DNA from 4 places in the Rhizobium binae genome. Region 4 is predicted to be linked to each of the others. Evidence: riboswitches for the same ligand, from Rfam matches in the RefSeq annotation. Region 4 holds a riboswitch; each other region holds the start of a gene.
What was found. A riboswitch is a leader RNA that binds a small molecule or an ion and turns the genes downstream of it on or off. The one in region 4 is predicted to bind cobalamin.
Positions count from the first base shown of each region.

Region 1: it holds a riboswitch for cobalamin, as region 4 does, so the genes downstream of both, bluB (5,6-dimethylbenzimidazole synthase) here and cobU (bifunctional adenosylcobinamide kinase/adenosylcobinamide-phosphate guanylyltransferase) in region 4, are expected to answer to the same signal.
Region 2: it holds a riboswitch for cobalamin, as region 4 does, so the genes downstream of both, nrdH (glutaredoxin-like protein NrdH) here and cobU (bifunctional adenosylcobinamide kinase/adenosylcobinamide-phosphate guanylyltransferase) in region 4, are expected to answer to the same signal.
Region 3: it holds a riboswitch for cobalamin, as region 4 does, so the genes downstream of both, J2J99_RS17870 (CbtB domain-containing protein) here and cobU (bifunctional adenosylcobinamide kinase/adenosylcobinamide-phosphate guanylyltransferase) in region 4, are expected to answer to the same signal.

Region 1 covers NZ_CP071604.1:2,508,377-2,510,568, reverse strand. The annotation lists gene J2J99_RS12300 (methyl-accepting chemotaxis protein) at 1-769, opposite strand, end outside; cobalamin riboswitch at 1,005-1,191, shown strand; gene bluB (5,6-dimethylbenzimidazole synthase) at 1,234-1,923, shown strand; gene J2J99_RS12290 (DUF2865 domain-containing protein) at 1,927-2,192, opposite strand, start outside.
Region 2 covers NZ_CP071604.1:4,039,090-4,041,281, reverse strand. The annotation lists gene J2J99_RS19710 (heavy metal translocating P-type ATPase) at 1-395, shown strand, start outside; cobalamin riboswitch at 600-826, shown strand; gene nrdH (glutaredoxin-like protein NrdH) at 1,088-1,309, shown strand; gene nrdI (class Ib ribonucleoside-diphosphate reductase assembly flavoprotein NrdI) at 1,323-1,727, shown strand; gene nrdE (class 1b ribonucleoside-diphosphate reductase subunit alpha) at 1,706-2,192, shown strand, end outside.
Region 3 covers NZ_CP071604.1:3,654,126-3,656,317, forward strand. The annotation lists gene J2J99_RS17860 (hypothetical protein) at 1-131, opposite strand, end outside; gene J2J99_RS17865 (CbtA family protein) at 167-901, opposite strand; gene J2J99_RS17870 (CbtB domain-containing protein) at 913-1,122, opposite strand; adenosylcobalamin (AdoCbl) riboswitch at 1,121-1,276, opposite strand; gene J2J99_RS17875 (histidine phosphatase family protein) at 1,355-1,903, shown strand.
Region 4 covers NZ_CP071604.1:2,649,420-2,651,611, forward strand. The annotation lists gene cobW (cobalamin biosynthesis protein CobW) at 1-817, opposite strand, end outside; gene cobU (bifunctional adenosylcobinamide kinase/adenosylcobinamide-phosphate guanylyltransferase) at 824-1,348, opposite strand; cobalamin riboswitch at 1,547-1,943, opposite strand.

The DNA of each region.
Region 1 (2,192 bases), 140 kb from region 4:
CAGCCTGCTCTCTTTCGACTTTTGCGATCGCCTCGTGACGGAAGACCTCGAGTGCCCGCGCGAGAAAGCCGATTTCATCGCCATTCTCTTTATAGGTGACGGGGGAGGTCAGATCGCCTTTCTGCAGCGCGCCGATGCGCTCGCTGAGGATTCTGAGAGGGCGGCCAACGAGGCTACGCATGGCGAGAAGAAAGGCGATGACGGCAAGCGCGGTGATAACCGACTGCGTGAGCAGCGATACGAGGACTTTCTGCCTGACTTCGGAAGCAATCTTTTCGACCGACCAGTTGGTGACGATGTAACCGGTTGCCTTGCCTGACTTGTCCACCGGCAGCGGGGCGATAATCGTGACCAATCCGGCTGATATCCCGCCATCATCGACCGTTGTCTTGTCGGGTTTCGCACTGAGGCGCTTCGCCAGATCGGCCGGCGTGGTCAAACTGGCCATGCCGTCGCGTGACCAGCTATCGACGGCGGTGGGCTCGGCGTTGAATGCGGCAAACTGCACGAGATCGAGCGAGGGGTCGTCACGGTAAAGCGAATAGGCCTCGCGAACCGCATTCGCCTTACCCCATTTGACGCCGCCTGCGGCCAGAGAGGCAAACTGCTCCACATCCTTCGACCAGTTTGCCTTGGCGCCGTCGATCAGCGCCCGGGTTTCATACACCCAGGTATAGGTGGCGAGGGCCGAAATGCCGCAAAGATTGACGGCAACGATAATCGCCGCCAGCTTGGCTGTCAGAGGCATCGTTTTCAAAAATTGGAACATCCGCGGGGCCTGGAATTGCGGCTCGGTCGGACATGACCGGCGTATCGACACGGGCATCCACGCTGACGGTCACATTATGAGCGATCATGCCCATGTCGGAGTTGCAACCCAAAACGCGCAAACGAATTGTGTATTTGACATGTGAATAAATGATAAAGTGGAATGGGATGCAGGCCAGGCGAAAGTTGTTTCGCTCTCGCACTCTCGCCGGTTCTTGCCCCGGTGCTCATTTACTGAAATAGATGCCCGGTCAGGTGCCCGCCGGTCAGGCGGGAGAATCGGGAATCCGGTGCAGGACCGGAACGTGCCCAACGCTGTAAGGCCGACGCCTGCCGCTTCATCATGCCACTGGCTATTGCCGGGAAGGCTGCGGCAGACGGATGACGCCAAGTCAGAAGACCGGCCTGGCAAGATAGACCCAACCCGCGCGGACGGCGGGCGGTTGCGTTGTTGGGGATTTGACGATGCGACCCTTTGATGAGGATGCCATGTCGGTGGCATCAGGTTTTTCTCTCGCCGAACGCGAGGCCGTTTATCACGCGATCATGACGCGGCGCGACGTGCGCAGCCAGTTCCTGCCCGATCTGTTGCCGGATGACGTCGTGGCGCGGCTTCTGACGGCCGCCCATCACGCGCCCTCTGTTGGCTTCATGCAGCCGTGGAATTTCATCCTGGTGAAAAAACCGGAGGTGCGGGCGCGTGTCCGGGATGCCTTTGCCAAGGCGAATGAGGAAGCGGCGCTGATGTTTGACGGCGAGCGGCGGCAGGCGTACCGCTCCCTGAAGCTTGAAGGCATCGCCGAGGCGCCACTTGGGATCTGCGTGACCTGCGATCCTACACGCAGCGGCAGCGTCGTGCTGGGCCGCACGCACAATCCGCGGATGGATTCCTATTCGACGGTCTGCGCCATCCAGAACCTCTGGCTTGCGGCGCGCGCCGAAGGGATCGGCATCGGCTGGGTCAGTATCTTTCGCGAAGGCGAGCTGAAAACCATTCTCGGTATCCCCGATCATATCGAGGTGGTCGCCTGGCTCTGCGCCGGCTTCGTCGATCGGCTGTATGACGAGCCGGAGCTTTCCGTCAAAGGCTGGCGGCAGCGGCTGCCACTCGAGGAACTCGTCTTCCATGATGGCTGGGGACGGAGCGAGCAGTAGCGGTCACTGCTGCTGCGGCTGAGGGCCTGGCGTTGCCGGGTTGGCAAGATCGATCGAGCCCTGGTCGCCGGCGAAGAATTGCGGGCCGACCTGGCGGACCTTGTTCTGCGTGGGATCATAGGGACGATCTGGAACGGATGGCTGCGGCGCGGGTGTTGTCGCTGCATTCTTTGTCGCCGGATTGGTGCGGATCGTCGTGATCGAGCCATGCTGCGGCGGTTCGCTCACGGCCTGCTTGTCGCGCATCTCCTCGTAATAGGCGGTGAGAT
Region 2 (2,192 bases), 1.4 Mb from region 4:
AGATGATGCCGCAAGACAAACAGAAGGCCGTCGGCGAATTCAAACGCCGGGGCTTCATCGTCGCCAAGGTCGGCGACGGCATCAACGACGCGCCCGCGCTGGCGGCTGCCGATATCGGCATTGCCATGGGCGGCGGCACCGACGTGGCGCTGGAGACGGCCGATGCGGCCGTGCTACACGGACGCGTCGGCGACGTGGCGCGAATGATCGCGCTTTCGCAGCGGACGATGCGCAATATTTTTCAGAATATCACCATTGCGCTCGGGCTGAAGGCTGTCTTCCTGGTGACGACGATCATCGGGATGACCGGGCTCTGGCCGGCGATCCTCGCCGATACCGGCGCCACCGTGCTGGTGACGTTCAACGCGCTCCGGCTGCTTCGAATAAGGGGATAGGCGCTTGTCTATTCGGCTCGATTCGAGCCTTCGAAATTGAAGATCGCAGAGCCGGCTACAGGCGGGCTCTATTCGTTCCGATGTTCTCCACAGCCCATTTTGCTTAAACATTCGTTATCCATGTTTTTCACAGGAACGCAGCGATTTCAGCCCGCTCGTAACGCGATGCATCAACCACCCATTGACGCTTTTCTCGATTCGCGTACTATATCTAGTGTTCGAGGTGCCTTCGATTCGTCAGGATCTGGGGGCGAAGATGGGAATACGGTGCGTTTCGCCATGATGGCGCAACAAGGCCGGAGCTGCCCCCGCAACTGTAAGCGGCGAGCAACTGTCCGATTTCAGGTCACTGAGGCATGAGGCCTCGGGAAGGCCGGGGCAGGGTGCTTCGACCCGCTAGCCAGGAGACCTGCCTTGAACGAAACGTCCACGGGCGGGGTGTCCGGAAGGTCGCGTGCATGAAGCGGAATGATCCGCGCCTGTTGCGCTGCCCCGAACGTCCGCATGCGCACTTCGGGGTTGAAGTCATGTCCAGAACATCAAGGCCGCCGCCCGCACAAATCCGGAAAGAGATCGTATCGGGCGTTTAAGCCGCCGACTTTGCCAGATCACCATCAAGCGTTGCCCCGGACGTCGCAAGGCGTCCGATCCGAGTATTGCGTCCTGAATTCTTTGACATCACGAGGAACATGATGAGCGTTACCGTCTACAGCAAACCTGCCTGCGTCCAGTGCACCGCCACCTATCGCGCCCTCGACCGCCTGGGCGTCGATTACGATATCGTCGATATCTCGCAGGACGCCGAAGCGCTCGATCGCGTCCGCAGCCTCGGCTACATGCAGGCGCCGGTCGTCATCGCCGGCGAGCGGCATTGGGCGGGTTTCCGTCCCGATATGATCAGTGCGCTCTCCTGACCGGAAAACGGCGGTGGGGCTGATCGTCTACTATTCCAGCCGATCGGAGAACACCCACCGATTCGTCACCAAGCTCGGGCTGCGCGCGGCGCGCATTCCTTCTAGCGGCGGAGAGGCGTTGCGTATCCGCGAGCCTTTCGTTCTCATCGTGCCGACCTATAGCGGCGACAGTGGCAAGGGTGCCGTTCCCAAGCAGGTGATCCGTTTCTTGAACGATGCGGAGAATCGAGGACACATCCGGGGCGTTATTGCCGCGGGCAACAGCAATTTCGGCGAGACATACGGGCTCGCCGGCGACGTGATTTCGCAGAAATGCCAGGTGCCCTACCTCTACAGGTTCGAGCTCATGGGCACGGAAGAAGATGTCGCCAACGTCAAACACGGAATGGAACGATTTTGGACACGGCAACAACTCTGACGCGGGATGCGGGCGCAAAACCGCATAGCACTTTTGCTCACCCCGCCGGCGAACGCCCTGTAAAAGCGGCGGAAACGCTGGACTATCATGCGCTGAACGCCATGCTGAACCTCTATGACGATGAGGGACGGATCCAGCTCGACAAGGACCGCTTGGCGGCAAAGCAGTATTTCCTGCAACACGTGAACCAGAACACCGTGTTCTTTCACAATCTCAGGGAAAAGCTCGATTACCTCGTGACCGAGGGCTACTACCAGCAGGAGGTGCTCGACCAGTATTCCTTCAATTTCGTACGCGAACTGTTCGATGAGGCCTATGCCCGAAAGTTCCGTTTCCCGACCTTCCTCGGTGCGTTCAAATATTACACCAGCTATACGCTGAAGACCTTCGACGGAAAACGCTATCTCGAGCGCTACGAGGACCGCATCTGCATGGTGGCGCTGACGCTGGCGCGTGGCGATGAGG
Region 3 (2,192 bases), 1.0 Mb from region 4:
TCGCCATGGGAAATCTCCGGGATATCGAGGCCGGCATGGCTGCCCCCGGCGCTGCGGCCGTGGGCAAGGCAATTTCCGGCAATGAAGAGCAGCGTGCCCGCACCGAGAACCAGCCCCCGGGTCAAGCCCAACGGCGAGAATGCAGCGAGCCTACCGGTAGACGGGATCACTGAAATGCCGGCCGCGTCCCGCCTTTGGCGGCAAGGCGCTTTTCCGCCAGTACCCCGAAGGCAAGGCCGAGCACTGCCCAAAGGATCGCGTGCATGCCGAGCGAGGTCGTGCGGAAACGCCAGAGCACCATCGCGGAGAAATTCTCCGGCACCTCGTTGATCGGCGGCAGCAGAAAGAGCACGAGGCCGATGAAAACGAGATAGGCGGTGCCGGCGACGATCGCGCCGTTCCAGAGACCGAAACGCTCGGAAAGACGGCGTGAAAGCGCGACCGCCGCGATCAGCGCGGCAAGCGAGACGACGATCATCAGGAAGAACAGCTCGGTCCTGACGCCGATCGTATCGGGATTGCCGACCGCCGGCGGGTTGGCCGGGTATTTAATGCCGGGAACCAGGACGACCGCCACGAAGGCGGCGATGGCGATGACGGCCGAGGTGCCACGCGCCGAAAGGCTGCTGAAACGGCCGTGGACGAAGGCGAAGGCGAGCGAGAAAAGACCGCCGACGGCGATGCTGTAGGCCATCACGCCGGTGAAAAGGCCGATCCCGGCCTGCGTGGCGCGGCTGACGATTTCGGGTTCAGCAGCTTCGCCGGCCGCCTGCGCGCTCGCCTCCTCGAAGGAGATCGCCGCATCGACCAGCGGCTCGCCGAAGACACGGGCGAAGGCGAAAACGAGAATGCCAGCAATCAGGCCCGCGAGCATGCCGCGAAGCAGAAGATTTCCAACCATGTCAGATTCCCTTAGTGGCAGGGAAAGCCGAGGAGGTGACGGCCGTCATGCACGAATTCATGCACGTACATTCCGTTGAACAGCGCCATCGCGCCTTCCTCGGTGCCGACGAAATAGACGGCTATGAGCATCAGCAGACCGCCGAAGATGGCCCAGGGCAGGATTTCTCCTACGGGGATCGGCGCCGGTGCCGCGACGGGCGCGAAAGTGGTGTCAGACATGTATTCCTCCGGAATGACGCGTTCAGTCGAAAGAGTGCTTGTGCGGCAGGGTCTGACTTCCAGCGCGAAGACCTTCGACACGCTGGTTACAGTGGCGCGACCGCGCCGGATTTTCACCGGCTTCCAAACCCGCAACGCCACGGTTATATCTGCTCGCCGGAGAGACTGTCAACGAAACTTCACCGAGCCGGCAAGGCTCGTCCCCATAGCATTCCGGGAGATGAGATCGATCGTGAATACGCGCCTCACCTGGATTTGCCACGGCGCGACGGCGGCAAGCCGCAAGGCGCTGTTCCCGCTCGACGAACCGCTCGATGACAGGGCAGCCGAGGAGGCCGGCAGGATGGCCGCCCTGCCCCGCGCCGACCGCATCATCACGAGCCCCGCTTTGCGTGCCCGCCAGACCGCCGAAGCCCTTCGTCTTCAAGCCGAAACAGACCAGGCGCTACGCGATTGCGATCACGGCCGCTGGGCAGGCAGGCCGATCACGGCGATCGGGGCCGAGGAACCTGACGATCTCTTGGCCTGGATGAGCGATCCGGAAGCCGCACCGCACGGCGGTGAGAGCTTTTTGGCTCTGCGCAGACGCGTTGCCGGCTGGATGGATGAGCAATCCCTGCTCGCAGGCCATGTGATCGCCATCAGCCACGCAGCCGTCATCAGGGCGGCGGTCGCGCATGTGCTTCAAGCGCCGCTTTCCGCCTTCTGGCTGATCGACGTCGAGCCGCTCGCCGTCCTTCGCATGACCAGCAACGGACAGCGCTGGTCGCTGCGCCTTTAGATGTGGAGCCTTTCCTCGCCGTCAGATCCGAACACCGTGGCCAGGAAAGAGCGGCGCATTAGCGATCCCTGATAAGATCCAGCCTTACGCAAGCAAATCGCGTCATCTCTATTCAACCGGGTTTGACCGGGACTACTTCCTTGTCCCAAGGAGATGGAAGACATGGCATATGACTGGAGTGGGGAACGCACGCGGCGCCTGCGCTTGATGCGTGTCGCGACCTTCATTATCGTCGGTCTGGTCGTCAGCGTTCCGCTGCTGATCGTCACCACCTGATAAAGCGAGACAG
Region 4 (2,192 bases):
TAAAGCCGGTGATGTCCGAGATAGCGCCAAGCTCGGCGACGAAACTGTCGAATTCGTCGTGGTCATGCGGCTCGCCAGCCTCGTGTTCCAGCTCGTGATGAGACTTGCGGTTGACGATATCGCCCTCCGTGCCGATGCCGAGGCCGAGCAGCACGCTGGCCGGCACCTCGCCGTTCCTGGCTTCGATCATCACGGGCTTGCGGGCGATGCGTGAGGCGACTTCGCTCTTCACGCGGCCGAGGCCGTCAGTGTCGATCAGGTCGGTCTTGTTGAGCACGATCAGGTCGGCACAGGTCAGTTGATCCTCGAAAAGCTCCTCGATGGGGCTCTCGTGATCGAGCGATTCATCCTCGACGCGGCGGGCATCGACGGCATCGTGATCGTCGGCGAACCGCCCGGCGGCAACGGCTGCGCTATCGACCACGGTGATGACGCCGTCGACAGTGACTTCACTGCGAATATCCGGCCAGTTGAAGGCGGCGACCAGCGGTTGCGGCAGCGCAAGACCCGAAGTTTCGATGACGATATGGTCTGGACGCTGGTCTCGCTCCAGGAGTTTGGTCATGGTCGGAATGAAATCGTCGGCCACCGTGCAGCAGATGCAGCCGTTGGTGAGCTCGATGATATCGTCCTCGGTGCAATTCTCCGCGCCGCAGCCCTTCAGCACGTCGCCGTCGACGCCGAGATCGCCAAACTCATTGATGATCAGCGCGATCTTCCTGCCGCCCGCATTGGTAAGCAGGTTGCGGATCATCGTCGTCTTGCCCGCACCCAGGAAGCCGGTGATGACGGTTGCGGGAATCTTCTGGTGGTTCATGGAACTTCAACCCTTCATTTTCAGCGGCAGCCCTGCCGCGATGAAATAAACTTCGCCGGCTTTCGCCGCGATCATCTGGTGCAGCCGGCCGGCATGGTCGCGGAACTCCCGCGCCATGCGGTTCTCGGGCACGATGCCGAGGCCGACTTCATTGGAAACGATGACAAGGCGCGCCTTTGCCTGCGGCAGCCACGCCGCAAGCGCGGCAGCCTGTAGCGCGGTATCGCGACCTTCCATCATCAGATTGGTCAGCCACAACGTCAGGCAATCGATGAGGATCGCCCTGCCCGCGCCATCGATGGCCGCAAGCCGCTCGGCAAGCGCCAATGGCTCCTCGTGCGTAGTCCAGGAGGAGCCGCGATCGGCCTTGTGCTGATCGATCCGCGCCTGCATCTCCTCGTCCCATGCCCGGCCAGTCGCGATATAATGGCGCTCGAGGCCGCTCGCTGTGACGAGGTTTTCGGCGAAGCGGGATTTACCGGAGCGCGCGCCGCCGAGAACGAGGGTGGAATTGGGAAGGCAATCGGTCATGCCGAGGCGCTCCTGCTGGGGAGGTCGGTGCCTCGATTTGCTCCGCAGATACCACAGCTGGCGGTCGAGCGGGGCGCCACGTTCTCGACGCAGGAGACTGAAAGCCTCTCATCTGCCACACAAGGCAGAGCCGAATTCATTCGTTCAGCCAAAACAACCTCCGTGCTGGCAGCGGGCTCTTTGCCCTGGATTGGGCTTTTCGCCCGGCACGGGATGGCAGGTCTCCTGGCTCGCGGGTATCGGCCACGATCGGGGCGGACCGGAAACCGGTCGCCCCTGATCGTGCCGGCGGACCCGCCTCACCTTCCCGGCTGCTTCGGTGAAGAGGTGGACGATTCGTAGAAATAGAGGCGTCCGACCCCGGTTGTTCACCATGCATTTCCAGTGGCTTTTCCGGCATCTCGTCCTTTCCGCCCGCCCGCACCATTGCTGGCTGCCGGCGAAAAGCGCTGAATGCCGGATGGAAGACCCTAACCGCTCTACAGTCGCGGGGTCGGCTGTGATGAAGGCGCCCGGCTTGGGTCCGCCCCGTCACATTCCCTTTTCATCCGGAAGAGCGCAACGCCGATCCGGAACCATCCGTTATGTCGGGATGGTCAGGCGACCATCCTTATAGCAAAGATGGTTAGGCAAGCCGGCGATTGAAGTCAACGACCTTCGCGGCCGCCTCGCACCGGATTAGCCACGGAGCTATAGGCCAATACGACTGAGTCTACCGGAAAAATCGTCTTTTATCAGAGTCTTACGTCGTGAATATTTGATCGGCGCGCCGGCTTTTCGCCGCAATTGCGTTGCAAGCGGACTGCGCCGTCGCCCTTGAACGGGTCTCTCCCCGCCTAGTTGT